2 regions of the Paenarthrobacter sp. NPDC056912 genome follow, and region 1 is predicted to be linked to the other one. Evidence: predicted binding sites of a transcription regulator. Region 1 holds the regulator's gene; the other holds the start of a gene.
What was found. Region 1 encodes HrcA, which represses chaperone genes, less so after heat shock. Its sites were predicted from a motif close to TTNGCACTCGNNNNNNNCGAGTGCNAA; they were not measured.
Positions count from the first base shown of each region.

Region 2: a site for HrcA is predicted at 14,490-14,516, ahead of groES (co-chaperone GroES). Genes of this name have one in related genera too.

Region 1 covers NZ_JBHUCD010000003.1:101,807-111,107, forward strand. The annotation lists gene ybeY (rRNA maturation RNase YbeY) at 1-74, opposite strand, end outside; gene ACFRJ9_RS04505 (PhoH family protein) at 71-1,150, opposite strand; gene ACFRJ9_RS04510 (GerMN domain-containing protein) at 1,573-2,445, shown strand; gene ACFRJ9_RS04515 (16S rRNA (uracil(1498)-N(3))-methyltransferase) at 2,464-3,237, opposite strand; gene dnaJ (molecular chaperone DnaJ) at 3,240-4,367, opposite strand; gene hrcA (heat-inducible transcriptional repressor HrcA) at 4,418-5,425, opposite strand; gene ACFRJ9_RS04530 (DUF3097 family protein) at 5,651-6,502, shown strand; gene ACFRJ9_RS04535 (DUF4870 domain-containing protein) at 6,637-7,050, shown strand; gene hemW (radical SAM family heme chaperone HemW) at 7,081-8,310, opposite strand; gene lepA (translation elongation factor 4) at 8,311-9,301, opposite strand, start outside.
Region 2 covers NZ_JBHUCD010000015.1:49,778-69,531, reverse strand. The annotation lists gene ACFRJ9_RS16495 (formate--tetrahydrofolate ligase) at 1-1,079, opposite strand, end outside; gene mshA (D-inositol-3-phosphate glycosyltransferase) at 1,170-2,414, opposite strand; gene ACFRJ9_RS16485 (6-phospho-beta-glucosidase) at 2,557-3,942, opposite strand; gene ACFRJ9_RS16480 (carbohydrate kinase family protein) at 3,989-5,083, shown strand; gene alr (alanine racemase) at 5,163-6,404, shown strand; gene tsaE (tRNA (adenosine(37)-N6)-threonylcarbamoyltransferase complex ATPase subunit type 1 TsaE) at 6,401-6,982, shown strand; gene tsaB (tRNA (adenosine(37)-N6)-threonylcarbamoyltransferase complex dimerization subunit type 1 TsaB) at 6,982-7,653, shown strand; gene rimI (ribosomal protein S18-alanine N-acetyltransferase) at 7,667-8,170, shown strand; gene tsaD (tRNA (adenosine(37)-N6)-threonylcarbamoyltransferase complex transferase subunit TsaD) at 8,167-9,294, shown strand; gene ACFRJ9_RS16450 (glutamate--cysteine ligase) at 9,313-10,464, opposite strand; gene ACFRJ9_RS16445 (GTP-binding protein) at 10,625-11,764, shown strand; gene ykgO (type B 50S ribosomal protein L36) at 11,806-11,928, shown strand; gene ACFRJ9_RS16435 (shikimate 5-dehydrogenase) at 11,965-12,777, shown strand; gene ACFRJ9_RS16430 (SAM-dependent methyltransferase) at 12,803-14,035, opposite strand; gene ACFRJ9_RS16425 (hypothetical protein) at 14,103-14,465, shown strand; gene groES (co-chaperone GroES) at 14,661-14,957, shown strand; gene groL (chaperonin GroEL) at 15,042-16,655, shown strand; gene ACFRJ9_RS16410 (LuxR C-terminal-related transcriptional regulator) at 16,819-18,453, shown strand; gene ACFRJ9_RS16405 (flavin-containing monooxygenase) at 18,744-19,754, shown strand, end outside.

The DNA of each region.
Region 1 (9,301 bases):
ATGAAGCGTGACAACGTCACTAACTGGGCTTCGTCCACCGCCACGCCGGACTCGTTGTTGACTTCAATGCTCATTTTCGTTCTCCACGTTTGTGCTGTGCGGCTGTGTCGGTGCGATGTGCGTCATCCCAGTTGCTGTAGGCGGAAACAATATCGGCCACGAGCCGATGCCTCACGACGTCTGCGGCGTCAAGGATCGAGAAGTTGACGTCATCTATTCCGTTCAGGATTTCCCGGACAATCCTCAGCCCGGACGTGGCGCCGAACGGCAGGTCGATCTGCGTTACGTCGCCTGTGACCACCATCTTCGAGCCGAATCCGAGGCGGGTGAGGAACATCTTCATCTGTTCCGGTGTGGTGTTCTGCGCTTCGTCAAGAATGATGAAGGCATCGTTCAGCGTGCGCCCGCGCATGTAAGCCAACGGGGCGACTTCGATGGTTCCTGCAGCCATAAGCCGCGGGATTGATTCCGGATCCATCATGTCGTGCAAAGCGTCGTAGAGGGGCCGGAGGTAGGGATCGATTTTGTCGCTCAGGGTGCCCGGAAGGAAGCCCAGCCGCTCCCCCGCCTCGACGGCCGGCCTCGTCAAAATGATCCGGCTGACTTCCTTCAGCTGAAGAGCCTGGACGGCTTTCGCCATGGCAAGGTAGGTCTTTCCGGTACCCGCGGGGCCGATGCCGAAAATCACCGTATTGGCGTCGATGGCATCCACATAGTTCTTCTGGTTCAGCGTCTTGGGCCGGATGGTGCGCCCCCTGCTGGACAGAATGTTGTGCGTCAGGACGTCGGCAGGGTTTTGGACAGACTGTGTCCTCAGCAGCGATACGAGTTGCTTGAGGATATCCGGCGTCACCACCGTGCCCTTGGCCACGATCCCACGCACTTCCTCAAGAAGGCGCATGATACGGGGAATGACCGTAGAGGGGCCGGTCATGGAGAGCTCGTTGCCCCGCACATGGAAGTTCACGTCGGGAAACTGTTCCTCGATGTACCGCAAGGCTTCGTCGTGGCTGCCCAGTGAGTGAACCATCTGGTCGGAGTTGTCGAACGTAACAATTTCCGTGCGCGTGCCCGGTAAAGTGTGCGGGAACTCGGTGGGCGCCGGGTTGCCGTTTCCGGTCCTCAGCCGCCCGTTCAAAGATTCACTCATAGTGCTGGCCGTTCGGCCTGTTCTCCTCCGGTTGATTCACGTTAGCCGTCGATTCCTGATAAGCCGCCGCCTGCGCACCGGTCCTTATGCGGGAATGTCTCCAATCCTACGCCAGCATGCCGTCGGCGGACCTCCTGCGGCTGACCGTGCAGGCGTTCCCCTGATTGTCGACTTTTTGTCTCAACTCGGCATCAAGCCGGTATCAATCATGTTTCAGTTGGCGCCCTTCCCCGCAATCCCGGCCGAGCGCCGTCGACGGTGTGCCAAGCTGGCATAGCGAGTGGAAACAGCACCACCTAGAACAGGTCAGGCGGCTACAGCTGCCAAAGATGCACAGCAAGGCGGGAACCCCCATCACGACGTCAGCACGCAACGGGAATAGCGCGCGCAAGCGGACAAAGTCCGCCATTGCCGCGCCCGCGATGCTCGCTGTGCTCCTGCTGACCGGTTGCATCGCCAATGGCGGCGGCAGCCAGGTGGCTTCCAGTTCACCGGCCGTTACCCTCCAGGAGGCTCCGGCCAGCAATGCGCCTTTGGAAACCACACAGGCCTCCACCAAGATTCCCGTCTACTGGATCGGCCGGAGCAAGGAAGAGGTCTACCTCTACCGCGAGTTCAGGGACATTCCCGGAGACGGAAATCCCGTCACCACAGCACTGCGGATCATGATGGCCGAGAAGCCCTTGGACCACGATTTCTTCACGCCGTGGCAGGATCCGGGCAGCCTCGCCACCTCTATCTCCGGCAAGAACGTCATCACCGTTGATATTTCCCGTGACGCCTTCAACTCCAACCTCGACGCCGGGATGGCACAGCGGGCGGTACAGCAGTTGGTGTACACAGCCACGGCGGCGGCCTCGTCCTCGGGGCTCATCAACTCCGGCCAGCAGATCCAGGTAGTGATCCTGGTTGACGGCCATAAGGACTACATGGCTTTCGGGCAGGTGAAACTCGGCGAACCCATGGCACGTGATGCTTCGCTGGTGGCACCCCTGTGGATCATCGATCCACAGGAAGAGACCTCACTACCTCCGGGTTTGGTGAAATTCAACGGCCGAAGCACGGATAGCTCCAAACCCATCAGCTGGCAACTCCTGCAGGACAACGGCAAGGGTGACAAGTCGAGCCTGCTGACGGGCCAGGCAAAGGCCGCTGGCGAACCCGGGCAGTACGGGCTCTTCACGTTCAGCGCCACGCTGAAGGCCGGCAAGTACGAGCTTCGCGTGTCCCAGGTTGACGACTCCGGCAAGACCATCGAAACAAGTACCGACACCCGGTTGTTCAACGTCGGCTAGTTTGACGCGTATCGCCGCCTACCAGCGACCCAAAACGTCGCTGGCGAGAACGACGGCGGCCGGACCCGCCGTCGACGACCGCAACACGTGGTGACCCAAGAGTGCCGTCACAGCGCCGGCGTCGCTCAGGCGCGTCACTTCGCGTGGTGAGATTCCGCCCTCCGGGCCAACTATCAGGAGAACCTCGCGAGCTTCTCCGGCTTCAGCACCTTGCAGAACCTCAGACTCCTCCAAGACCTTCCGCAAGGACGTCTTGGCGTCTTCGTGCAAAATGATGGCGAGGTCAGCAGCCGCCACAGCTTGCGCCAGGGCACCGGACTCGACGATCGATCGCACTTCAGGAATCCAGGCCCGGCGTGCCTGCTTGGCAGCAGCGGTGACAACGGACTGCCATTTGGCATGTGCCTTGGCGGCGCGGTCGCCTTTCCAGCGCACGATGGAGCGTTCCGACTGCCAGGGAATCACCGCATCTATTCCCAGTTCGGTGGAGGTCTCGATGGCCAGCTCATCGCGATCGCCCTTGGCCAGGGCCTGGACCAGCACCAACCGCACGGCCGAAGGCTGTTCAAAGACTACCTCCGAGGCCGTCACGGTCAATGTACCGGGGCCGATCTCGGAAACCGTTCCGGTCAGTCGCCCACCGGCGCCGTCGGCAATGTCCACGGACTCGCCCACGGTAAGCCTCTTGACGGTCACCGCATGTCGCGCTTCGGGACCGTCGAGGACAAAGCGGGAACCGGGCTCAACCGGGGCAAGGCTGCCGGCCGGCGCGAAAAAAACGGGGTTGCTCACCGCTACAGGTTACCGAGCTTGTCCCGGAGCTTGGCGAACATGCCCCCGCTCGCCACGAGCTTCCCTTCAGTGAACTGCTCGCCGCGAAGCTTCGCCAACTGCTGCAGCAGCTCTTCCTGGGCGGGGTCGAGCTTGCTCGGAGTCTCAACATGCAAGTGGACTTTGAGGTCGCCTCGGCCGTAGCCACGGAGGTGGTTCACACCCAGGCCGCGGAGCGTAATGATCTCGCCGGACTGGGTGCCGGCCTTCACATCAATGTCCTGGGCTCCATCAAAGGTTTCCAGCTGAAGCTCGGTCCCCAAGGCTGCGGCGGTCATAGGCACGCTCAACGTGGCGTGGAGGTCATCGCCTTCACGCATGAACATGGAATCGTTGTTGACGCGGATCTCAACGTACAAGTCACCTGCGGGTCCGCCGGCAGGACCAGCCTCCCCCTGTCCGGACAACTGGATACGCGTACCGGTGGCGACACCAGCGGGAACCTTGATGGTCAGGGAACGGCGGCTGCGGATCCGGCCCTGGCCGCTGCATTCATTGCACGGATCCTTGATGACTGTGCCGAAACCCTCACAGGAGCCGCAGGGGGCGGTTGTCATGACCTGACCAAGAATGGAACGGACAGCGCGCTGGACCTGGCCGCTGCCACCACAGATGTCGCAACGTTCCGGGTGGGTGCCCGGGCGGCAGCAGCTGCCATCGCAAGTGGGGCAGACCACGGCCGTGTCCACTTCAAGCTTTTTGTTGACGCCGAAGACGGCATCTTTGAGGTCGATCCGGACGCTGATGAGGGCGTCCTGCCCACGCCGAACCCTGGAGGCCGGTCCGCCGTGGCCGCCACCGCCCCCGAAGAACGTGTCGAAGATGTCCTGGAAGGCGAACCCTTGGCCTGAATAGCCTCCGCCGAACCCGTTGTCAGTGCCGTTCTCATTGCCTGTGGCGTCGTAGACGCGGCGCTTCTGGGGGTCGGACAGCACCTCGTACGCATGGGTCACGGCCTTGAACTGCTCCGCGACATCGTCACCCGGGTTCACATCCGGGTGAAGTTTCCGCGCCAACTTGCGGTACGCCTTTTTGATCTCTTCCCCGGTGGCTTCCGGAGAGACTCCCAAAACGTCATAGTGGCTGCTCAAAGTCGGTATCTCTTCCTTGTTGTACTGCGGTTATTTCTTCGGGCCGGTCTTCAGCCGCCGAGAATGCGTGAAAGGTAGCGGGCCACGGCCCGAACTGCGGCCATGGTGGTTGGATAGTCCATCCGTGTGGGACCGAGAATCCCCACCTTGGCGCCGGAGCCATAATCCGTTGCCACGACGGATGCCTCTGCCAAGCCGTCGTAGGGGTTCTCCCGGCCGATACTTACAGTCACGCCACGGGGGTCATCGCCCATATCCGACAACAACCGGAGCATGACAACTTGTTCCTCCAAGGCCTCAAGCACAGGCCCGATGCTCAACGGGAAGTCCACGTTGGAGCGGGCAAGGTTGGCTGTACCGGCCATCAGGATGCGTTCCTCACGGCTGTTGTCGCTGAGCGCTTGCAGCCCATGCCCCAGGACCTGCGCCAGGCTTCGAAGCTCCGGCGGGCAAAGTGCCACCACCGAAGGAAGAACTTGGGGCAACAGCGCGAGTTGCGTACCCGCGATGCTGCCAAGGAACCGGGACCTCAGAAGCATCAGTGCCTCGTTGCTCACGTCCGATCCTGCATCAAGGACCTTCTGGCCAACGCTGCCGGTGTCCGCGATCAGAACAACCAGGACCTGCTTGGGAGCCAGGAGCACGAACTCGACATGGCGGACCAAAGCGCGGTTTGAATGCGGGTACTGCACGACGGCGACCTGGTTGGTCAGCTGCGAGAGGAGCCTTGCGGTGCGCTCCAGGATGTCATCAAGATCATCCGGTCCCTCTAGGAGCGAATGGATAGCACGACGCTCCGCGGCCGACAGCGGCTTGACCTGCGAGATGCGGTCCACGAACAGGCGGTAGCCCTTGTCTGTGGGAATCCTGCCGGCACTTGTGTGGGGCGCAGCGATGAGGCCTTCCTCTTCGAGGACAGCCATGTCATTCCGGATAGTGGCACTTGAAACACCAAGATGGTGACGCTCAACGAGGGCCTTGGATCCGACAGGCTCGCGGGAATGCACGTAATCCTCAACGATGGCACGCAGCACTTCCAGCTTGCGTGGCTCACTCATTGCTCCACCTCCTGACGGGTATCAAGGTCCTTCGACCGGACGCCGCGGGGACTCGACGACTCCCCGCACTTAGCACTCAACATGCCCAAGTGCTAACAAGTCTAGTATGAGCCAGTGCGTTGCTAGCATTGAAACCGGCCGCCGAGTTAACAGGCGGACAGCGCCGGCATCAGTTGCGCCCGGTACGAATTCCAGCACCACCCAGCATGAAGAGGTAGGAATCCCTTGGCTTTCGACAATTGGGGCCCGCAGGACATGACTGCTCCGGCTAAACGCCAACTTCCTGAGGTAGCTGTCCAGAGGGGAATGGTCCTCGAAGACGTGCAGTCGGGATGGGTGGGCGAAGTAACCCGCGTTGAAAAGTCCGGCGGAATGCATGTGGTGTCCCTGGAGGACCGGCGCGGGAAAACGAAGTCGTTCCAGCTTGGATTCGGTTTTCTCCTGGAGGGGCAGGCGATCCGCCTCATGCCACCGGCCGCGCGCGCCGCTGCCGCAACCACCCCGGCGGCACGTACCGCGTCCGGATCAGTGAGAGTGCAAGGCCACCGCGCCCAGGTAGCGAAAGCCAGCCGGATCTGGGTGGAAGGTAAACACGACGCCGAACTGGTAGAAAAAGTCTGGGGTGACGACCTCCGGGTGGAGGGCATAGTCGTGGAACCTCTGCACGGCGTAGACGACCTCAAATCGGCCATCGCCGCTTTTAGCCCCGGCCCCGGCCGACGACTCGGCATTCTGGTGGACCACCTTGTCCCGGGCTCCAAGGAGTCACGCATCGCCGCAGAAGCCATGACAGTACCCGGTGCTGCCGGAAACGTGCTGATTGTGGGCCATCCCTACGTTGACGTCTGGCAAGCCATCCGGCCGAAGGTCCTGGGCATTGAGCAGTGGCCTGCAGTGCCGCGCGGCATCGACTGGAAGACCGGAATACTCAGCGCGTTTGGTTGGCCTCACGAAACCGCCGAGGACATTGGCCTGGGTTGGCAAAGGCTCCTCGGTGCCGTGCGCAGTTACGCAGACCTCGAAGCCTCGTTGTTGGGCAGGGTGGAAGAAGTCATCGACTTCCTCACTGTTCCCTGATGAACACCGCTTGAGGACACGGTCCCGGCAGGACAACCTTGGCGCCCGGCGGGGCGTTGGTCCCGGGAAGTCCCCGCGACAACGTATTCTGGGACAGCAACACCGCAGCATCTTTACAGCAAAAGGAAGACACCGTGTCAGAGAACGCTCCTGAAGAACCGGGCAGCGCCGCAGGCCAGCCCCAGTACCATGGCGCGCCTGCCAACGCTCTCCCGCTGACGGCCAGCGAGGACCGGCAGTGGGCTACCTTGGCGCACTTCGGCGGCATCCTGGGATGCCTGCCGTCCCTCCTGATCTACCTGATCTTCCGGGACCGTGGACCGTTTACGGCCCAGGAATCAAAGGAAGCACTGAACTTCACGCTTCCCCCCACCATTGCCGCAGTACTGGCCAACATTCTTGTGCTGCTCCCTGTTGTGGGCAACATCTTCGCCGTGATCGCCACCGGAATCTGGGTTGCCCTGACGTGCTTCTCGGTTTCCGCCGGTATCCGCGTCAATCACGGGCAACCGCACCGCTATCGCCTCAACCTGCGCTGGATCAAGTAGCCAGCCCGGCCGGCGGCCGCGCGATGGCCGTCAGTCCGGCAGGATGCGTCTGACCACAGCGTCCGCGAGAAGCCTGCCCTTCAGGGTGAGAACCAGGCGTCCTTTGAACGCTGCTACAGGATCCACCAACTGATCCGCAATGAGTCCGGCCATGGCATGCCTGCCCACTTTGTCCAAGGCATCCACTGACAAACCAGTCCCGAGCCGCGCCTCAAGCATGATGCGCTCAACTTCCCGGGTGTCGGCGTCGAGCGTTTCCCGCCCAGCGGCCGGCGACGTTCCGGCAGCCAACCGTGATGCGTAGGCGGTGGGGTGCTTGACGTTCCACCATCGGACGCCGCCGACGTGCGAATGCGCTCCGGGACCAATGCCCCACCAGTCATCGCCCCGCCAATAGGCGAGGTTATGCCGGCAAGCCTGCTCGGGAGTAAGCGACCAATTGCTGACCTCGTACCACGTCAGGCCCGCTTCGGAGATCATCTGGTCGGCGAGCTCGTACTTGGCAGCGTGGTCGTCATCGTCGATTCCGGGGACTTCGCCACGACGTATCTGGGCCGCAAGCTTGGTGCCCTCCTCCACTATCAGGGCATATGCGCTGATGTGGTCCGGACCATAGGACAAGGCCGTCTCCAGGGACAGTCGCCAGTCCTCCATGGACTCGCCCGGTGTTCCATAAATAAGATCCAGGCTGACAGCCAGGCCGGCCTCACGTGCCCACTGCACTACAAGAGGCACGCGGCTTGGAGTGTGCGTTCGATCCAGTACCTTCAAGACGTGCGGCACTGCCGATTGCATGCCAAAAGACACTCGCGTGAAACCGGCATCAGCCAGCAATTGCAGGGATTCGCGGGTCACGGAATCCGGATTGGCTTCAGTGGTGACCTCGGCTCCAGGCTCCAGCCCCCAATGCCCGATAGCGGCGCGCAGTATCCGCGCCAGGTCTTCGGCGGGGAGCAGGGTTGGCGTGCCCCCACCGAAGAAGACGGTACTCAGGGACCGGCGCGGGACACCTGAAGCATCAAGGGCAAGCGCCGCGAAGTCGAGCTCCGAAACGGCCGTGCCGGCGTATGCGTCCTGGGACGCACCGCCGCCGAGCTCCGTGGCCGTGTAGGTGTTGAAGTCGCAGTAGCCGCAACGGACCGCGCAAAAAGGGATATGGACGTAGAGCCCGAACTTGCGGTACTCGACGCCAGCCAGCACCTGCGGGGGCAACATGCCGTCCGCAGGCGCCGGATCGCCCAAAGGAAGGACGCTGGGCATCTACTTCTTGGCCTTGTCCTTGGACTCGTCGGTGGTCAGGGCAGCAATGAACGCTTCCTGGGGGACCTCGACGCGGCCCACCATCTTCATGCGCTTCTTGCCTTCCTTCTGCTTCTCCAGCAGCTTGCGCTTACGGGTGATGTCACCGCCGTAGCACTTGGCAAGGACATCCTTGCGGATGGCCCGGATGCTCTCGCGGGCAATGATGCGGGAACCGATGGCAGCCTGGATCGGAACTTCGAACTGCTGGCGCGGAATGAGTTCGCGGAGCTTGCCGGTCATCATGACACCGTAGGCGTAAGCCTTGTCCCGGTGGGTGATGGCACTGAAAGCGTCCACTTGTTCGCCTTGGAGCATGATGTCCACCTTGACCAGGTCGGCAACCTGCTCGCCATCGGCTTTCCAGTCAAGCGAACCATAACCGCGCGTCTTGGACTTGAGGATGTCGAAGAAATCGAACACGATCTCAGCCAACGGCAGGCGGTACCTGATCTCCACGCGGTCCTCGGAGAGGTAGTCCATTCCGCCCATGACGCCACGACGACTCTGGCAGAGTTCCATGATGGCGCCCACGAACTCGTTCGGCGCCAAAATCGTAGCTGACACCATTGGTTCGCGGACTTCGGAAATCTTGCCGGTGGGATACTCGCTGGGGTTGGTGACGTGGATGACCTTTTTGTCCTCGAGCGTGACCTCGTACTCCACGTTGGGTGCGGTGGAGATCAGATCCAGGTTGTACTCACGTTCGAGGCGCTCACGGGTGATCTCCAGGTGGAGCAATCCCAGGAAGCCCACGCGGAAGCCGAAGCCCAGGGCCGCTGACGTCTCGGGTTCGTAGACCAGAGCGGCGTCGTTGAGCATGAGTTTCTCCAGGGCATCGCGGAGCACCGGATAGTCCGTGCCGTCCAGCGGATACAGGCCGGAGAAGACCATCGGCTTGGCGTCGGCGTAGCCGCTCAACGACTCTGACGCAGGCTTGGCAAGGTTGGTG
Region 2 (19,754 bases), on a different contig from region 1:
GCCGCCAGCGCCTCGACATTGGGCTCGCGGAGCTGGTCCTTGGGCACGCCGCCCTGCATCTTGAGCGCGCGGATGGTCGCGACAACGACGACGGCCGATGGCGCCACGTCAGCGACCCGCGCCTTGATGTCCATGTACTTTTCGGCACCCAGGTCCGCTCCGAAACCCGCCTCGGTGACCACGATGTCTGCCAGCTGCATGGCTGTCCTGGTGGCGATCAGCGAATTGCATCCGTGGGCAATGTTCGCGAACGGACCGCCGTGGACCAGCGCGGGAGTACCTGCGATGGTCTGGACAAGGTTCGGCTTGATGGCGTCCTTGAGCAGCAGGGTGAGTGCACCCTCAACGCCGAGGTCAGCAACAGTGACTGGCACGCGATCGTAGGTGTACCCGAAGGTGATCCTGCCCAACCGGGAGCGGAGGTCCGTAAGATCGCTGGCGAGACAGAAGACCGCCATGATTTCGGAGGCAACGGTGATGTCGAATCCGTCCTGCCGGGGCACGCCTTGCGCGGGGCCGCCGAGTCCGATGACCACTTCCCGCAGTGAACGGTCATTCATGTCCAGTACGCGCTTGAAGGTCATCCGGCGCGGATCAATACCCAGCTGGTTGCCTTGAAAAATATGGTTGTCGACCAAGGCCATGAGGGCGTTGTTGGCCGACGTCACGGCATGGAAGTCCCCCGTGAAGTGCAGGTTGATGTCGTCCATGGGCAGCACCTGGGAGTAGCCGCCTCCCGTTGCACCGCCCTTCATGCCGAGGATGGGCCCCAAGGAGGGCTCGCGGAGGGCGATCATCACTTTGTGTCCGGCGCGGGCGAGGGAGTCTGCAAGTCCCACTGTGGTGGTGGACTTGCCCTCCCCGGCGGGTGTGGGGGACATGGCGGAGACGAGGACCACCTTGCCTGCGGGCTTGGCGTCGGGGAGCACGAGCTTGGCCGGGTTGATCTTGGCTTTGTACGGCCCGTACAGCTCCAGCGCATCAGCTGTGATGCCGGCCCGCCGGGCGATCTCCTCGATGGGCAGGATGGTGGCGTTGTGGGCGATTTCAAGATCGGTCTGGACCTTGTTTTCAGACATCGTTGTCCTTCGGCTCAGTGTTTGCGCTTCTGGCGTGCTTACGCTGTGCGCGACAATCTATCAGGCACGCGACGGGAAGCGTGGAAGGGCTCAGCGCCGGGGGACCAACAGGCCACCGACGGCTTCACGGTAGCTTTCCAAGGTGATCGCAGCCGTACGCTGCCATCCGAAGGACTCGGCGTGGGTTGCCGCAAGTCGGCCCATGTCTTCGCGCGTCTGGACGTCGTCGTACAGATCTTCAAGGGCATCCGCCCAGTCCGAGGGGTTATGGCCGTCCACCAGGATGCCCGTCCGTCCATCGGAAATGGCGCGGGAAAGACCACCCACATTCGTTGCCACTACGGGAGTACCGCACGCCTGTGCTTCCAAAGCCACCAAGCCGAACGACTCGCTGAAGGATGGCATCACGACGACGTCGGCGGAGCGGAACCAACCAGCCAGCTCAGGTGCAACCACTGGCGGCCGGTGGGTGACGACGTCGTCCAGTCCTGCGTCTTCGATGATGTGCTGCAGGTTGAAGTCCTTGGCCCCGCTGAGTGATCCCAGGATGGTCATCTCCAGATCGATGTCCGGCCGGCGCTTCCGCAGGATCCCGGCGGCTTGGACGAAGACCTGCGGGCCTTTGAGCCGCTGGATCCTGCCGGCGAACAGAATATGGAAGCTGTCCGGCCGCACATCGCGCTGGGCACGCGACTTCCTCCTGAACGAGGGTGTGAAGACTTTCAAGTCCACTCCGGGCGGCGCGACATCGATGCGGTCGATATCGGCTCCATAGTGGGAAACGAGTTCCTCTGCCTCGGCAGGGGTATTGGCCACCAAGCGCTCGGCACCATCGACGATCCGTTGCTCGCCGTCTTCGCGGCGACGGGGTTCGGGCCGTTCGCCGGACTGGAGCACGAGGTTCTTGACCTTGGCCATGGTGTGCATGGTGTGTATCAGCGGAACGCCCCAAAGCCCGGACAGTTCCAGCCCGGCCACCCCGGATACCCAGTAGTGCGAATGGATGGCGTCGTAGCGGCCGTGGAGTTGGCGTTGGCGGATCCTGTCGATTTCCTCCACCATCTGGTGCAGGAGTGCCGGTAGTTCTTCCTTGGGCAGCTTGCGGCGCGGTCCCGCCATGACGTTGTGAACGCAGACGCCGGGACCAGGGTGCTCGACGGCGGGCTGGCCGGCTTTGGTGGAACGCGTGAAGATCTCCACCTCGACGCCGGAATCCGCCAGGGCCATGGCCAGCGCCCGAACATAGACGTTCATTCCGCCAGCGTCCCCGGCGCCGGGCTGTTCCATGGGGGAGGTGTGCAGGGACAGGAACGCCACCCGACGAATCAACGGCACCGCATTTCCTCCTGTACTCCCACAGCAAAACCATCTTTGCCCTGCGGAAAACACTACTCCTGCATGCCCGGACTCCATGGCCGCTGGCGTGGGCGCTGGTACGTCGGCCCGCATGTGGTGGACCGGACGTTTGGACCGGCTATCAGGTCCAGAGCTGCGCCAAGTCCGGGAAGGCTTTCTCGTACCCCTCAAGCAGTTGAGCTGCCAATGGCGCCGAACCCACCAGGGGATGCGCCGCGAACGCTTGGAGGGCCGCCCCGCGCTCGCCGTCGCGGACAGCTCGTATCGTCAGCCGCTCCACTTCCTTGATGTGCTGCATCAAAGTGAGAAACTGCCCGCCGGGCCGTTCCTGGGCAAGCGGCAGCGCGCCGTCGGGCGTTACCTCGCAAGGAACTTCGACGACGGCGTCCGCCGGCAGCCCGGGAACCGCCACTTCCGCGTCGGTGACTGCGTCGGAAGTGGATCCCGCCACGGGTGCGTTGGGCACGTTCAGGATCAACCGGGCTGTCCCGCCGCCTGACAGGGCCCGCATGACGGAGAGAGCCACCCGCTCATATCCGCCGCCGGCGAGGTCGTCTTCATCCCGCTGTTCACCGTGTTTGCGTGCCTCGGCCAGATAGCCTTCTTCCCGTGAACGGCGGGCTGAGTCCCAAAGCCTGTAGGCATCATGGGCTTTGGCCAGTGACGGGTAGAGCGAGCTTTGCTGGCCGTGGATGGTGGCGCCACGGGTTTCCCGCTGGCTCCGGATGGCTGCCGTGGCGTGGTCGGTTTGGTAGTAGTAATACAAGTATTCGTTGGGCAGGCAGCCCAGCAACTGCAGGGTGTGCTGGCCGAACAGCCGTCCCTCTTCGATGGTTTCCAGTGCTGCGTGATCGGAGAGGAGCTTGGGCAACAGATCGGGGCCTTCGGGAGCCAGCCGGTAGAGCCAGCCGAGGTGGTTCAACCCGAAGTAGCCCACGCCGTCGAGCTTTCCTTCCTCCAGTGGCGCCCCGGCAGCGCGGGCCGCCCGGTGCACCAGGCCGCCTGCGGAATCGCAGATGCCGATCACCCGGCGGCCCAGGAGAGGCGCCAGGGCCTCGGTGACCATACCTGCAGGGTTCGTGAAATTGATGAGCCAGGCATCCGGGCAATGGATCCGCATGGCCTCGGCAAGCTCCAGCATGCGGGGGATGGAACGCAACGCGTAGGAGATCCCGCCGGCGCCAGTGGTTTCCTGGCCCAGCAGTCCAAGCTCAAGGGCGACGCGCTCGTCCGCTACCCGTCCGGCTGTCCCGCCCGGACGGATTGCAGCGAAGACCATGTCGGTTCCTCTGAGTGCTTGGCCCAGGTCGGTGGAAACCACCACGACGGGACGTGGGCTGTGCGTTCCGGGCATGTCCCGAAGCACAGCCTCAATGGCGGCCAGGCGAAAGGCATCGACGTCGTAGAGGACGACTTCGCCCACCAGCCCGGCGAAGGGGCCCGAGCATAAAGCCCGGTACACAAGGGGAACCCGGAATCCGCCGCCTCCGGCGATCATGAGCCGCATGGTGTGAGTCTATGCAGCCCCGAGGGTGCAGCGTAGTGTGCCGTGCATGGACGCTATGCCCCAGCGACGATTTGATCCCCTTGCTGCCCTCCGGACGGACGGGAACAACCACTGCGACTTGCTTCTAACTGGAACGGTTTTCCAGGACATTATCTTCACAGGCCTGCCGCACTCGCCCGAACCCGGTACTGAAGTCTGGAGCGAGGGAATGGGCAGCTGCCCGGGGGGAGTGGCCAACCAGGCGATCGCTGCAGCCCGGCTCGGCTTGCGGACCAACCTCGCCGCAACCTTCGGGGACGATGGCTACGGCGACTACAACTGGCAGATCCTGGAGAGCCAGGAGCACGTGGACCTCTCCCTGTCCCGAAGGGTGCCGGGCTGGCACTCACCGGTCACGGTGTCCATGTGCGTCAATCAGGACCGTTCCATGGTGACCCACGGGCACCCCGCCCCGATCAGTTCCTCCGAGCTGATCGGGCAGCCACCCCGGGCCCTCGCCGCCGTCGCGGACCTGGGCGAGGAACTGGAGCCCTGGATGCTCGCGGCCAAGGCGGCGGGCACCAAACTTTTCGGCGTGGTTGGTTGGGATCCCAGCGGTGAGTGGTCCGAACGCCGGCTGAACCAGTTGGAGAATTTCCATGCTTTCCTGCCCAACGCCCCCGAAGCCATGGCGTTCACCGGCAAGGCTGATCCGTGGGCTGCCCTGTATGCGCTGGCAGACCGTGTTCCCGTGGCCGTGGTGACACTTGGTGCCCAGGGCGCCGTAGCCGTGGATTCGGAAACGGGAGAGGAAGAGTGGGTGCCCTCCCTGCCAGTGTCCGCCTACGATCCCACCGGCGCCGGTGACTGCTTTGGTGCAGCCTTCATCGTGGGCAGCCTGGCGGGGTGGAGGTTGGGGGACCGGCTTCGGTTTGCGAACCTGTGCGCCTCGCTGGCCGTCCAGGAAGTCGGTGGCTCACTGGCCGCCCCGGGCTGGGGTGACATCGCCGACTGGTGGCAGCGGGCGAATGCGCGGAAGGAGCGCCAATCAAGCCAGTGGTTGCGGCGCTTCGCCTTCCTTGAACCAATCGTGAAGGACATCCCTGCCGAAGCACAACGCCGGGCCCGGGCAACCATCGCGCATTTGTCGGACGCGCAATAGCCGTGCGCACAATATCCATGGGCGGCCCCGGTCCGTCCGCAATTAACCCGACTTCACCGACGGCACTAGAATCTCTAGGGTGACTTACGAAGCAGCTGCAGATATCGGGATCGGGTCCAAGGACTCCATAGCAAGGTCGGCGGTTCTTGAACGTTCCGCCGTGGTTGACCTCGAAGCCGTTCGGCACAACGTTCGTCAGTTCGTCGCGATCGCGTCCCCGGCTGCCGTCATGGCGGTCGTGAAGGCCGACGCCTACGGCCACGGCGCCGTGCAGGTGGCCCGTGCAGCCCTCGACGCCGGAGCCGCCTGGCTCGGTGTGGCGCACATTTCCGAGGCACTCGCCTTGCGCGCCGCGGGTGTCGACGCCCCGCTGCTGGCATGGCTGCACACCCGTGAGAGCAACTTCCAGGCGGCAGTCGCCGCCGGCATCGACGTCGGAATTTCGGGCTGGGAACTGGACGCCGTGGTCGCTGCCGCCCGCGAACAGGAGCGCCCCGCCCGGGTGCACCTGAAGGTGGACACAGGCCTTGGCCGTAACGGCTGCACCATCGCGGACTGGGATCAGCTGGTGGGCCAAGCCATGGAATACCAGGACCAGGGCCTTCTGCGAGTCGTGGGCATTTTTTCCCACCTCGCGGTGGCCGATGAGCCGCACCGTCCGGAAACGGACCAACAACTCGCCGTTTTCCGTGAGGCAATCGCCATGGCTGAAGACGCAGGCGTGGACACCGAGGTGCGGCACATTGCCAACACCCCGGCCACATTGTCCCGGCCTGATTCGCACTTCGACCTGGTCCGCGTGGGCCTGGGGGTCTACGGTTTGTCGCCCTTTGAAGGCGCCACGTCCGCGGAACTCGGCCTCCATCCGGCCATGACAGTCCGCACGCTCCTGTCCAACTGCAAAAAGGTACCGGAAGGCCAAGGCGTCTCTTACGGACTCAACTATGTGACCAGCGGGGAAAGTACGCTGGGCCTGGTGCCTTTGGGCTACGCGGACGGCGTCCCACGGATCGGAACAGGAGGCCCGGTCCGGGTCAACGGCGTCACTTACCCGGTGGTGGGCAGGATCGCGATGGACCAGATGGTCATCGACCTCGGACCATTGACACCGGACGAGGCAAGCGCGTTCAAGGGGGCCGAAGCCGTCTTGTTCGGCAACGGAGCGGACAACGGACCCACGGCCGATGACTGGGCTGCCGCAGCGGGCACCAACAACTACGAAATCGTCACCCGCATCAGCCCCCGCGTGCCCCGGAGCTATGTCAACGAACGGCCCGTTCAGGGCGAGGTCCACACGGTGGCCCACACGGCAGCGCTGTGAGCGAACCACAGTGGGAGCGCACTCTGACGGTCACGACGGCGGAGCAGACGCACGCGCTCGCAGCAGCAGTCGGCGGGGTGCTTGAGGCAGGGGACCTCCTGGTCCTGACCGGCGAATTGGGTGCGGGCAAGACGACATTCACCCAGGGGCTCGGGGAGGGCCTGGGCGTGCGCACCGGCATCATCTCACCCACGTTTGTCCTGGTGCGGATCCACCCCAACCTGCAGGACGGTCCCAGGCCGGGTGGTCCTGACCTGGTCCATGTGGACGCCTACCGGTTGGAATCGGCCGCCGAGATCGACGACATCGACCTTGAGAACACCATGGACACCGCGGTCACAGTGGTGGAGTGGGGACGGGACCGCGTGGAGCATCTTTCGGACAGTCGTCTGGAAGTCGAACTGCACAGGTCCGTTGGTGGCGGAGGCGCACTGCCCGCAACCGGGACGGGTGTCCTCGACTTCGATACCGATGACGACGACGAGCCGCGCACCATTGTCTTCCGTGGCTTCGGTCCTCGCTGGGCCGAGGCTCCGCGGCTCTTGGAAACCACTACGTCCTCAGAGGGAGGCAACTGATGCTGATCCTGGCCATAGATACCTCCGCCGTTGCCAGCGCGGCACTGATTTCCGATGTCGCGATAGAGGGTGTGCTGGACTCATTTGCCACCGAGGACACCCGCAGCCATGCTGAGGTCCTTGCCCCGGGAATTGAGAAGCTCCTGGCCGGGGCGGGCGTCACCGGAGCCGACGTCGATGCGATCGTGACCGGCGTGGGGCCGGGTCCCTTCACTGGCCTCCGCTCCGGGATCGCTACGGCGCGGACCTTGGCTTTCGTCTGGAACAAGCCCCTGTACGGGCTGATGAGCCTGGACGCCATTGCCCTTGAGGTAGCAGAATCCACGGCGGCGGTTCCTGAGTTCCTCGTGGCCACGGACGCCCGCCGCAAGGAGGTTTACTGGGCTCGGTATACGTTGGCGGACGGACAACTTCCGGAACTCGCGGACGGCCCCCACGTTGGTTTCGCCTCGGGCCTGCCGGACCTTCCGGTTTTCGGTGCGGGTGCGGGCCTCTATGCGGACGTTCTTCGCGCCGATGAGGACTTTGCCCGGACTCAACCCGACGCCGCGTCCCTGGGCCAGTTTGCCCTTGCCCGCCTCACTGCAGGGCGGGAACTGCTGGACTCCACACCCCTGTACTTGCGGGAATCGGACGCTCAAGTGCCCGGGCCCAGGAAGCGTGCACTCTGATGGGAACGAAACCGTGAAGCTCTCCCCGAAGCTGGAACTTGCGGGGGTTTCCCTGCGCGACATGACCGAGGCTGACGTCCCGGTGGTGGAAGCATTGGAGCGTCGGTTGTTCCCCGTGGACGCCTGGCCCCTGCAGATGTTCTTCGATGAGCTCGCACAGCCTGAAACCCGGCGCTACGTCGTGGCTGAAGTTGCCGGCGAAATCGTCGCTTATGCGGGCCTGATGTGTATCGAGCCGATCGCGGACGTACAGACGATCGCCGTCGTGCCTGAATTCGAGGGCAAGGGAATCGGTTCCGCCGTCCTGACCGAACTGATTGACGAAGCGCGGCGACGCCGTGCCGCGGACGTCCTGTTGGAGGTCCGGGCGGACAACCCCCGGGCCCAGCAGCTGTACTTACGCTTCGGATTCGAACAGATCCACGTCCGTCCCCGCTATTACCGTGACGGCACCGACGCCTTGATCATGCGGCTGCCATTGAACAATCCACACTCCCACGAAGGAACAACAGCGTGAGCGGACCGAACCAAGTACAGCCGAAGCAGCCGCTGGTGCTGGGCATCGAGTCGTCCTGCGACGAGACAGGTGTGGGAATCGTTCGGGGAACCACGTTGCTCACCAACACGGTGTCCTCCTCCATGGATGAGCATGTCCGCTTTGGCGGCGTGATTCCCGAGATCGCCTCGCGGGCCCACTTGGACGCTTTTGTGCCAACACTCCAGGAGTCGCTCCATGAGGCCGGCGTGACCCTGGAGGACATTGACGCCATCGCAGTGACTTCGGGCCCGGGCCTTGCCGGTGCGCTTATGGTGGGCGTCTGTGCCGCGAAGGCACTGGCGGTTGCCACGGGCAAGCCGCTTTATGCGATCAACCACTTGGTGGCGCATGTTGGTGTGGGGCTGCTGGATGGAAGGCCCGACGCCGTTGCTGCCGCCGGCTTGGGTGCCGGGAAGTTGCCGGAGAATCTCGGAGCTTTGTTGGTATCGGGCGGCCACACGGAAATCCTGCGAATCCGGAGCATCACGGACGACGTCGAACTCCTTGGCTCAACCATCGACGACGCCGCAGGCGAGGCGTACGACAAAGTTGCCCGCATCCTGGGCCTTGGCTACCCCGGTGGCCCGGCCATCGACAAACTTGCGCGGCAGGGTAATCCGAAGTCCATTCGTTTCCCGCGCGGACTCACCCAGCCCAAGTACATGGGAACTGCCGAGGAGAAGGGCCCGCACCGCTATGACTGGTCCTTCAGCGGGTTGAAGACAGCCGTAGCCAGATGCGTGGAGCAGTTCGAGGCGCGCGGCGAAGAGGTACCCGTGGCCGACATTGCCGCAGCGTTCCAGGAGGCCGTGGTGGATGTCATCAGTTCCAAGGCCGTGCTGGCCTGCAAGGAAAACGGGATCACAGAGGTGCTTCTGGGCGGTGGCGTCGCCGCCAACTCACGGCTGCGCGAATTGACGGGCCAGCGGTGTGCATCGGCCGGTATCAAGCTTCACGTTCCGCCACTGGACCTCTGCACGGACAACGGTGCCATGGTTGCTGCCTTGGGAGCCCAACTCATCATGGCCGGGATCAGTCCCAGCGGAATCGGGTTCGCGCCGGATTCGTCCATGCCGGTCACCACGGTGTCGGTGCCCGCCTAGGCGGGTTTCCGTGCCGACTTAGGCGTCGGGACCTTTGCGCATCTGCTGCACGAGGTCCATCACCACGGCCTGCAGGTCGCCGTCGTGCTCAGCGGCCACGCGGCGTTGACGCTGGTAGCTGGCCCCGCGTTCGATGATCTTCAGGACGTCCGCCAATTCTTCGGTGCAGCCGAGCCTGGCTGCCACCGGCTCCAGACGCGCCACAGTCTCCGCGAGGTGCTCGGTGACCAGCTGCTCGTTGCCATCGGCGTCGAGGATGATGATGGCTTCCATGCCGTAGCGGGCGGCGCGCCATTTGTTCTCCTGCACATGCCAGGGCGGCATGGTGGGGATGGTGCCGCCGGCATCGAGGATGGAGGAGAACTCATCCACCAGGCACTGGGTCAGGGCAGCAATGGCTCCGACTTCTTCCAACGTGGCCAAGCCGTCGCAGATGCGCATCTCGATGGTGCCCAGGTTGGACACCGGCCGGATATCCCAGCGGATTTCGGACGTGGAGTCGATGACGCCGGTGGTGAACATGTCCTGGACGTAGGACTCGTACGCTTCCCATGTTTCGAACTGGAAGGGAAGCCCTGCGGTGGGCAGCTGCTGGAACATGAGGGCGCGCTGGGACGCGTAGCCGGTTTCCTCCCCTGCCCAGAACGGGCTGGAGGCGGACAGCGCCTGAAAGTGCGGGAAGTAGTTGACCAGGCCGTCAAGGATCGGAAGGACTTTGTCCCGGCGGTCGATGCCCACATGGACGTGGACGCCGTAGATCACCATTTGGCGTCCCCACCATTGGGTGCGCTCAATCAGCTTGGCGTAGCGTTCCTTGTCCGTCACGGGCTGGAGCAGGGGAGGGCTGAACGGGTGGCTGCCCGCGCAGAATACTTCCACCCCCATGGGGTCGGTGACTTCACGGACAGCAGCGAGGGAACGGCTCAGGTCCTCTTTGGCGTCCTTGACGGTCTCGCAGATTCCAGTGACGAGTTCAACGGTGTTGAGGAGGAGTTCGCGTTTGATGTGGGGATGTTCATCGTCTTCGTTGAGGTCGGGGTGGTTCGCGGCGACGCCTTTGAGGACATCGTTCGCTACCGAGACCAGCTCGCCGGTCCGTGCATTGACCAGCGCCAACTCCCACTCCACACCCAGTGTCGATTGCCTGGATGGCGCAAACTCAATCTGCACGTAGTCCCCTCGTTGTGTTTCTGCCGGGCACGGCCCCGCTGCGGGGCCGCCAGCGGTCGGCATAAGTCTAGTGCAGCCGGGCCGCCTCTGATTGCGAGTGACCAACGATGAAGCCACCCTTCATTTGCTAATGAGAATGGTTTGCATTTAGAATCATCCCATGCATCTTACAGTCGTCAGTTCCCTGGACAGTCAATGCCGTGAAGCGGCAGCCGCAAGGCTGGGCAGCACCCACCCGAACTCTGTGGTGGTCCTGCATGGCCTTCTGGACGGGTCCTTGGTGCTGCGCCGCGTCTACCGGGGAGGGCGGTTGTTCGAACGCGAAACAACAGTCCTGGAACACGGCTGCCTCAGCTGCACCGTTCGCCTGGATGTGGTTCCCACCGTGGAGCGCCTCGCTGCCTGCGGTTTCGACCACGCTGTCCTGGGCCTGCCGCCCGGCGTGGCTGCGGGGATGGCAGTCGCGGAGCTTCGGCGTGGACTGAGCCGCCCGGTGGTCATCGACAACGCTGTGCTGGCCCTGGATCCCGCTGACCTGGATGACCACATGTGGGATCGCCACACCCTGTTCGAATCAGGCTTTACCTCCATGCCCCAGGATGACCGCACCAGCGGCGAGTTCCTGATTGGCGAATTCGGCCAGGTGGATACCGTCATGCTGCATCCCGGATTGGGCGCCGAGCTGACCGGAGATCACCGCGAGGGGTCTGCGGAGTGGTTGATTGGCGCCGAACTGCTTGGCCAGCTGGCACCCCATGCGGCCGCTGTTGGTGCGGCTGACGACTTCAGGCCGGGCTGCTTCGACGACGCCGAGGCAGCGGCCCGCAGCCGGCCCGGCGTCGTGCGTTTGCCTTTGAACGAGGCCCCGGGGTCCTTCCGGACCGTGCTGCACAAGGCGGGGCGGCCCCTGCATCCAGGCCGTTTCCGTGAAGCTTTGCCCAGATTGGCGTCCGGCACGCACTGGCTGCGGGGGCGCCTGTGGATCGCATCTGCGGCGAAGACGCGGATCGCCGTCCAGGGAATCGGACCCAGGGTCTGGCTGGAAAGCACCGGATCCTGGCTGGCCGACTCCGCAACCGGAACCCACCTCCGGGGAGGGGCCGCCGACGTCGACTCCGTCCTGGATTGGCATCCCGACCACGGCGACCGCGGGACGGTCCTGGCCATCACCGGGCGTTCCGAGGACATCGATCCCCGGGAGATCCAGGAATTGCTGGAAGGCTGCCAACTCAGTGACGCCGAAATGGACGTGGACTTCGCCACCTGGCATGACCCGCTGGAACTCAGCGACGCACTATGAACCTCAGGCCACCAGTAACCCACCAGAGAAGGAGAAACACCATGAAGGTCAGGAACTCGTTGCGTGCCCTCAAGAAGATCCCGGGCGCACAGATCGTCCGCAGGCGCGGACGCACGTTCGTCATCAACAAGAACAACCCGAGGATGAAGGCCCGGCAAGGCTGAAAGCGGGTTTCAATTCGAGGGTTGTTTAATGGGTAAATGCCAATCCTGAACAAAGACATGTCCCTGTGCATTTCGCTCGCGGCCCGGCCCAGCAACATCGGCACCCGGTTCCACAACTACCTCTACGATTTGCTCGGCCTGAACTTTGTCTACAAAGCATTTGCCCCGGCGGACATCGCCCTCGCAGTGGCAGGCATCCGCGGCCTCCCCATCAGGGGTGCCGCGGTGTCCATGCCGTACAAGGAAGCGGTTATCCCGTTGGTGGACGTGATGGACGCCTCGGCCAAGGCCATTGATTCGGTCAACACCATCGTCAATAACGACGGCGTCCTCACGGCCTACAACACCGACTACATTGCCATCGCCCGGCTGCTGAAGGACCACGCAGTTCCCAGCGGCCACTCGGTCCTGCTCCGCGGCGCGGGCGGCATGGCCAAGGCCATGGCCGCTGCACTCCGGGACGCCGGGTTCACTGAGGTCACCATCGTGGCCCGCAATGAAACCACCGGCCGTGCGCTCGCGGATCTTTACGGATTCGGCTGGCAGGACGACGTCAACGGCTCCACGGCGGACCTCATCGTCAACGTCACGCCGCTGGGCATGGCGGGCGCGGACGAAACAGCGCAGTCCTTCGACGATGCAACCATTGCCGCCGCCAAGGTGGTGTTCGACGTCGTCGCGCTTCCCTCGGAGACGCCGCTGATCTCCGCTGCCCGCGCCGCGGGCAGGCCTGTGATCACCGGTGCGGAGGTCATAGCCATCCAGGCCGAAGAACAGTTCGTCTTGTACACCGGTGTGCGCCCGAGCGCTGAGCAGGTGCGCGAAGCCTCGGAATTCTCGCGCCGCTAATCGCCGGCAGACGCTGGTAGGCGGCCTAGGCCGTCACAGGCTCCACCGCAACAGCCACTCTCTCCTCGCCGATCCGGGTGAGGACCAGGGTGGCTGTTTTCGCGTCCTTGCCCTTCCCTGCCGGCTTGCCCGGGAGGAGTTGTTTCCGCAGTTCCTCAGGAGTTACTGCCGTTCCGCGCTTCTTGATGTCCAGCACGGTGATGCCGTTCGCTTTCACCCAGGCCTTGAGGGCTTTCACGTTGTACGGCATGACCTCCAGCACCTTATAGGCGCGGGCAAAGGGGGTGTCCTGCAGTTCGGGCGCGCAAATGTAGGCAATGTGCTCATCCACCAGGTGCCCGCCCAGGCGTTCGGCGACGTCGGCCACCAGCCCCGCGCGGATCACCGCGCCGTCAGGTTCGTACAGGTAGCCGTCAACAGGCCCGACGGCGGCTACCGGGCCGCCGTCGAAATCCTCGCCGCTGGTGATTTCGGCGGCGCCCTGGGAGCTGAGGACGAGGGCGGCACGACGCACGCCGGGACGGGCTACCGCGTTGAACCACAGGGTCACCTCGGTGACATCGCCCCCGACGGAAACCCACTGGGCTTCGCAGCCCGAAGGCACCGAGTCATGGGGGATGCCGGGGCCCATCTTGACGCCCACAGCGCGGCCGGAAGCCGCCAGCCCTTCCACGAAAGACAGGGGAGGGGAGAACGCTTCGGGATCCCAGATCCTCTTCGTTCCGGACGTGGAGGTGGTGCGTCGGGCCGGATCCAGCCAGACGCCGTCGATCCCGTCCAGCCCAACGGAAGTGGCATCCGAGTGCACCACGGTGGCGTGCGGGAACGGTATGAGGTTGATAGTGGCGCAGGCGGCGGTGGTCTCGTCCATCTCCACGGCGGTTACGGCAATGTCCATGGAGGCCATCGCCATGGAATCCGCGCCCAGGCCGCAGCCGAGGTCGGCGACGTGGGTAATGCCTGCCTTCGCGAATCGTTCCGCGTGCCGTGCTGCGACGTTCAGGCGCGTGGCTTGCTCCAAGCCGGCCTGTGTGAACAGCATCTGGCGGGCGAACTCGCCGAACTTTGACTCGGCCCGGGTCCGTAGGCGAGATTGGGTCAGGACGGCTGCCACGAGTTCAGGAGAATGTCCCGCCTTCCGGAGGTCGGCGTTGACGCTGAACGCGTCGGCGTCCCGGTACGGGCCCAGCGAGGCAAGAAGTTCCCATCCTTCGGTGGTCAGCAAGGGCGCGATCTGTTCCTGCGGTGCGTGAGACATGGGATCAAGCCTAATAGGGCACGTCATGGCATCGTGACTGGGGAATCAGCCAGATAGGGTTGTTTTCATGGAAGACAACGCAGTTCCGCAGCCCTCCCACATAACCCGGTATGCCCGCCCTGCCTTAATTGCGGGGGCTGTGATTGCGGTGGTCTGCATAGCTTTGCTGATCATCATCTTTGCGCTGGACTCCTTCAACGCGGCTGCCTACTCCGTGACAGGCAAGAGCGTCAACGACGCCACCGACGAGGCCCGGGACATCCGCGAACTCTACAGCGGAGCCCGCGTCGGCGGAATCATTGCCCTGGTGGTCTCCGCCGTGGTTGCCGTTGCTTCCGGCGTACTCCTTTACTTGAACCGTGGGACAGACCGGGTTGACGGGGACGATGACGGCGAAGACTACGATCTGGAGGACCTCACCGGCCGGTGACGGGCGTTCACCCATGACGAAATGCTGGCACTCACCTTGACCGAGTGCTAACGCCTTACATAGAGTCTTGTTAGCACTCTCCCCGGAGGGTGCTAATCACCACCGCCAGGCAGCTACCGGCACCGCGACGACGGTTGCACGCCTCGGCACCCAAGTTTTTAGTCCATGAATCAGCTCATGAAAAGGAGAGTCCGAGTGTCGGTCTCGATTAAGCCTCTTGAGGATCGTATTGTTGTTCGCCCGCTCGAAGCAGAGCAGACCACGGCTTCCGGCCTGGTAATTCCGGACTCCGCGCAGGAGAAGCCGCAGGAAGGCGAAGTTGTTGCAATCGGCCCCGGCCGCTTCGATGACAACGGCAACCGCGTACCGGTTGACGTAGCTGTTGGCGACGTCGTCATCTACTCCAAGTACGGTGGAACCGAAGTCAAGACCGGCGGCAACGAGTACCTCGTTCTGTCCGCCCGCGACGTCCTTGCGATCGTCGTAAAGTAACTTCCTGGAGCCCCGCACCGCAGCCGCGTTGGAATCATTCCGAGCGACAGCGGTGCGGGTTTTCTGTCTTGAAAGGACACAACCATGGCAAAGCAGCTTGCTTTTAACGATGCTGCCCGCCGGTCTCTTGAGGCCGGTATCGACAAGCTCGCCAACACTGTCAAGGTGACGCTTGGTCCGCGCGGCCGCAACGTCGTGCTGGACAAGAAGTGGGGCGCTCCCACGATCACCAACGACGGCGTGACCATCGCCCGTGAAGTTGAGCTTGACGACCCCTACGAGAACCTTGGTGCCCAGCTGGCCAAGGAAGTAGCTACCAAGACCAACGATGTCGCCGGCGACGGCACCACCACGGCTACCGTGCTGGCCCAGGCCCTGGTCAAGGAAGGCCTGCGCAACGTTGCTGCCGGCGCCGCACCGGGCGAGATCAAGCGTGGCATCGAGGTTTCCGTTGAAGCCATCGCAGCCCGCCTGCTGGAGAACGCCCGCGAGGTCGAAGGCACGCAGGTTGCCAGCGTCGCAGCGATCTCCGCGCAGAGCGATGAAATCGGCGAACTGCTGGCAGAAGCGTTCGGCAAGGTGGGCAAAGATGGCGTCATCACCATCGAAGAGTCCTCCACCACGCAGACTGAGCTGGTCCTCACCGAGGGCATGCAGTTCGACAAGGGCTACCTGTCCCCGTACTTCGTCACGGACGCTGAGCGTCAGGAAGCCGTCCTCGAGGACGCACTCATCCTGATCAACCAGGGCAAGATCTCCTCGCTTCAGGACTTCCTGCCGCTGCTGGAGAAGGCCCTCCAGGCTTCCAAGCCGCTCTTCATCATTGCTGAAGACATCGAGGGCGAGGCCCTGTCCACCCTGATCGTCAACCGCATCCGCGGCACGCTCAACGTTGTGGCCGTCAAGGCACCCGGCTTCGGCGACCGCCGCAAGGCCATGCTCCAGGACATCGCCACGCTCACGGGCGCACAGGTTGTTTCCCCTGACCTCGGCCTGACCCTGGATTCCGTAGGCCTCGAGGTACTCGGTACCGCGCGCCGCATCACGGTCACCAAGGACAACACCACTATCGTCGACGGTGCAGGCTCGGCCCAGGACGTCTCCGACCGCGTTGCACAGCTGCGTGCTGAGCTCACCCGGACGGACTCCGACTGGGACAAGGAAAAGCTGCAGGAACGCCTGGCCAAGCTGGCCGGCGGCATCGGCGTGATCAAGGTTGGCGCAGCCACCGAGGTTGAGCTGAAGGAAAAGAAGCACCGCATCGAGGACGCAGTATCCTCCACGCGTGCAGCCCTCGAAGAAGGCATCGTTTCCGGTGGCGGTTCGGCCCTCATCCACGCCCTCAAGGCACTGGACGAGTCGCCCGCCGTCAAGGCCCTGGAAGGTGACGCAGCAGCTGCTGTGGGCATCGTCCGCCGCGCCCTGGTCCAGCCGCTGCGCTGGATCGCCCAGAACGCAGGCTTCGACGGCTTCGTGGTTGTTGCCAAGGTTTCCGAACTGGACGCCAACCACGGCTTCAACGCCAAGTCCGGCGAGTACGAGGACCTGATCGCCGCTGGCGTGATCGACCCCGTCAAGGTCACCCGTTCCGCTCTCCGCAACGCCGCTTCCATCGCTGCCCTGGTTCTCACCACCGAGACCCTCGTAGCCGAGAAGCCGGCCGAGGAAGAAGACGCACACGCAGGCCACAAGCACTAACTGCCTGTACCAAAGAGCCCCGGTCATGTTCGTGACCGGGGCTCTTTGCTGTCCGCGGGCAGGCGGGGGGCAGCTATTGTCGGCGTTCGACGGCGGCGGTAACCTGACGCTAATGCGGCGGCTTCGGGCACAAACCGGGTCGCTTCCACCCCTACGGTGAACCATGACAACTCCGGCCACGGACTTGGACCTAGGACGCTCGGCATTCCACGAGCGCCGCTGGAGCGACGCCTTGGACTGCCTTGCACGTGCGGATGCCGAAGGTGGATTGCCTCCCCAGGACATTGAACTGGTGGCGTCGGTGGCCATGCTGCTGGGTTTGAACTCGGAGAGCGTTGAGTACCTCACACGGGCGCACGATGAATTCCTCACCATGGGAGACACTGACAGCGCGGCCCGGTGCGCCGCATGGTTGGTCATGTTCCTCATGGACATGGGTGAGCAGGCAAGGGGCAACGGGTGGTTATCCCGTGCCAAACACTTACTGGAGGGCGCGAAAGGACCCAGCGCGGCCGAAGGGTACCTTCTTATTCCGGCAGGACTGGGCTCCCTTCGGTCAGGCAATGCCGAAGCCGGCCACGGGTTGTTCAGCAGGGCCTTGGAAATCGGTACCCTCTTCCACGACAAGGACCTCCAAGCCATGGGCCAGCTGGGCGTTGGGACCTCCCGCGTCTCGCTTGGGCACACAGATGAGGGACTTCAACTCCTCGACGAAGTCATGGTCTCGGTAACTGCAGGTGAGGTCTCTCCCATACCGGCGGGAATCATTTACTGCGCAGTGCTAGGCAGCTGCCGCCTTGCCCACGACGTACACCGTGCCCAGGAGTGGACTGCCGCACTGGAACGTTGGTGCGGGGAACGGCCGGACATGGTCATGTTCAGCGGGCAGTGCCAGGCCAACCGTGCTGAGCTCCTGATCCTGCACGGTGCGTGGGATGAAGCCTTGTCAGTCGCCCGGGCGGCCGAAGGCCGGATCAGGAAAGGCGACCCCGATGCCACGTTCGGTTCCTGGTACCAGCAGGGCGAAGTCCTGCGGTTGCGGGGCTGGTTGGAAGAAGCCGGCAGGGCCTATGCGAAAGCAGCCGAGACAGGCTTTGAGCCGGTACCCGGAATTGCGTACCTCCAATTGGCGCAGCACAAGGCGTCCAGGGCACAAGCCACCATGCGCCGGGCGTTGGAGGGCGCGGACAAGGCCAACCGGAGGAGGCTCCTTCCTGCCGTGGTGGACATCGAGCTCGCTGCGGGCGACGTAGCTGCTGCGAGGATTGCGGCGGACGAATTGTCCGCACCGCTGCACCGTGAAAGCAGGCCGCTGGAGCTGGCGCTCGCCGCCCTGGCAGCGGCGGATGTGCTTCTGGCCGAGCGCAATCCGGTGGCTTCCCTTCAACAGTCCAGGAGAGCGTGGCGGATTTGGTACAGCCTGGAGGCGCCCTACCAAGCGGCGCTTTCCAGGGTCCTTGCCGCGAGGGCCTGCGCAGCAATGGGGGACACGGACTCGGCGGCCATGGAGTTTGAGGCCGCTACGGCTGAGTTCGCGGACCTGGGTGCAACGCCGGCGGTGGCGAAGGTCCTGGAGTTCAGCGGGGAAAAGCCCCAAGGAACGTCGTCGCTGACCGGCCGGGAACTGGAAGTCCTGCGGCTGATCGCCGGGGGCCTGGCGAACAGGACCATCGCCCGGGAGCTTTACCTCAGCGAGAAGACCGTGGCCCGGCACGTCAGCAATATCCTGTCCAAGCTAGGGGTGCCGTCCAGGGCGGCAGCCACCGGCTACGCCTTTGAGCACGGCATGATCCGCTGACCCTCTCTCACTTCCAGACTGTCTTCGAGCGTCCCTCTCTCACCTCCGGATTGTTTTCGAGCGTCCCTCTCTCACCTCCGGATTGTTTTCGAGCGTCGCTCTCTCACCTCCGGACGTCTGCGCATAAATACCCATACCGACTTCGCGGGAATGCGTAATCCGGCCGACGCGGCGGGGGACACCCGGGCAATAGCTTGGCTGTATCGGCACGTAATGCCACAACAGCCAGCGAGGAGAAGCAGCCATGGAAAAGAGTCAGCACACAGAGCTGGACACGGTGATCGTAGGGGGTGGGCAGGCCGGGCTGGCCCTCGGATACTGGCTGGCCAGGGAAGGGGCGGGACTTCGTCATCCTGGACCAGAACGCCCGGGCGGGAGATGCCTGGCGCCAGCGCTGGGACTCACTGCACCTCTTCACTCCTGCCAAGTACGACGGCCTGCCGGGCGCGCATTTCCCCGGAGACCGGCTGGCCTTTCCGTCGAAGGATGAACTGGCGGATTACTTTGAAGAGTATGTCCGCCGCTTCGATCTCCCGTTCATTCCGAACGTCCGGGTAGAAGACGTCAGGCCAGCGGATGAAGGTTTCGCCGTCAGTTCAAGGGACCGTGTCTGGCATGCCCGCAACGTCGTGGTCGCTACCGGCGGTCACCAGCTGCCTAAGACGCCGCGGTTTGCCACGGAAGTTGACCCGGCAGTGCTGCAACTCCACTCCCAGGACTATAGGAATCCAGGGCAACTCCGGGCAGGGCCGGTGTTGATTGTCGGACTTGGCAACTCGGGGGCGGAGATCGCCCTGGAAGTGGGCCGGACGCATCCCACTTTGGTTGCCGGAAAGCCAAGCGGGGAGCTGCCGGTCCGGCATGGGCGGACAGCAGCCCGCTTTGCCTTGCCAATCGTGCGGTTCCTGGGCTTGTACGTCCTCAACTACAACACTCCTGTTGGCAGGAAGGCGGCGCCGGGATTCAAGTCCATGGCGGCACCGTTGATCCGGACCAAGACCAAGGAGCTGGGTGCCGCAGGGATCGACCTGGTCCCCAGGGTCGCCGGGGTTGCCGACGGAAAGCCTGTCCTGGAAGACGGAAGGATCCTGGATGTCTCCACGATCATCTGGTGCACCGGCTACCACGAGGATTATTCGTGGTTGAAGCTCCCGGCCCTTGACCCCATAGGTGAGCCCCGGCAAACCAGGGGAGTGGCGCACGATGTTTCCGGACTCTATTTCATTGGCCAGGAGTTCCTTTTTGCGGCTGCGTCAGCCACATTGCCCGGCGTCAGCCGCGATGCCCGATACCTGGCCCGC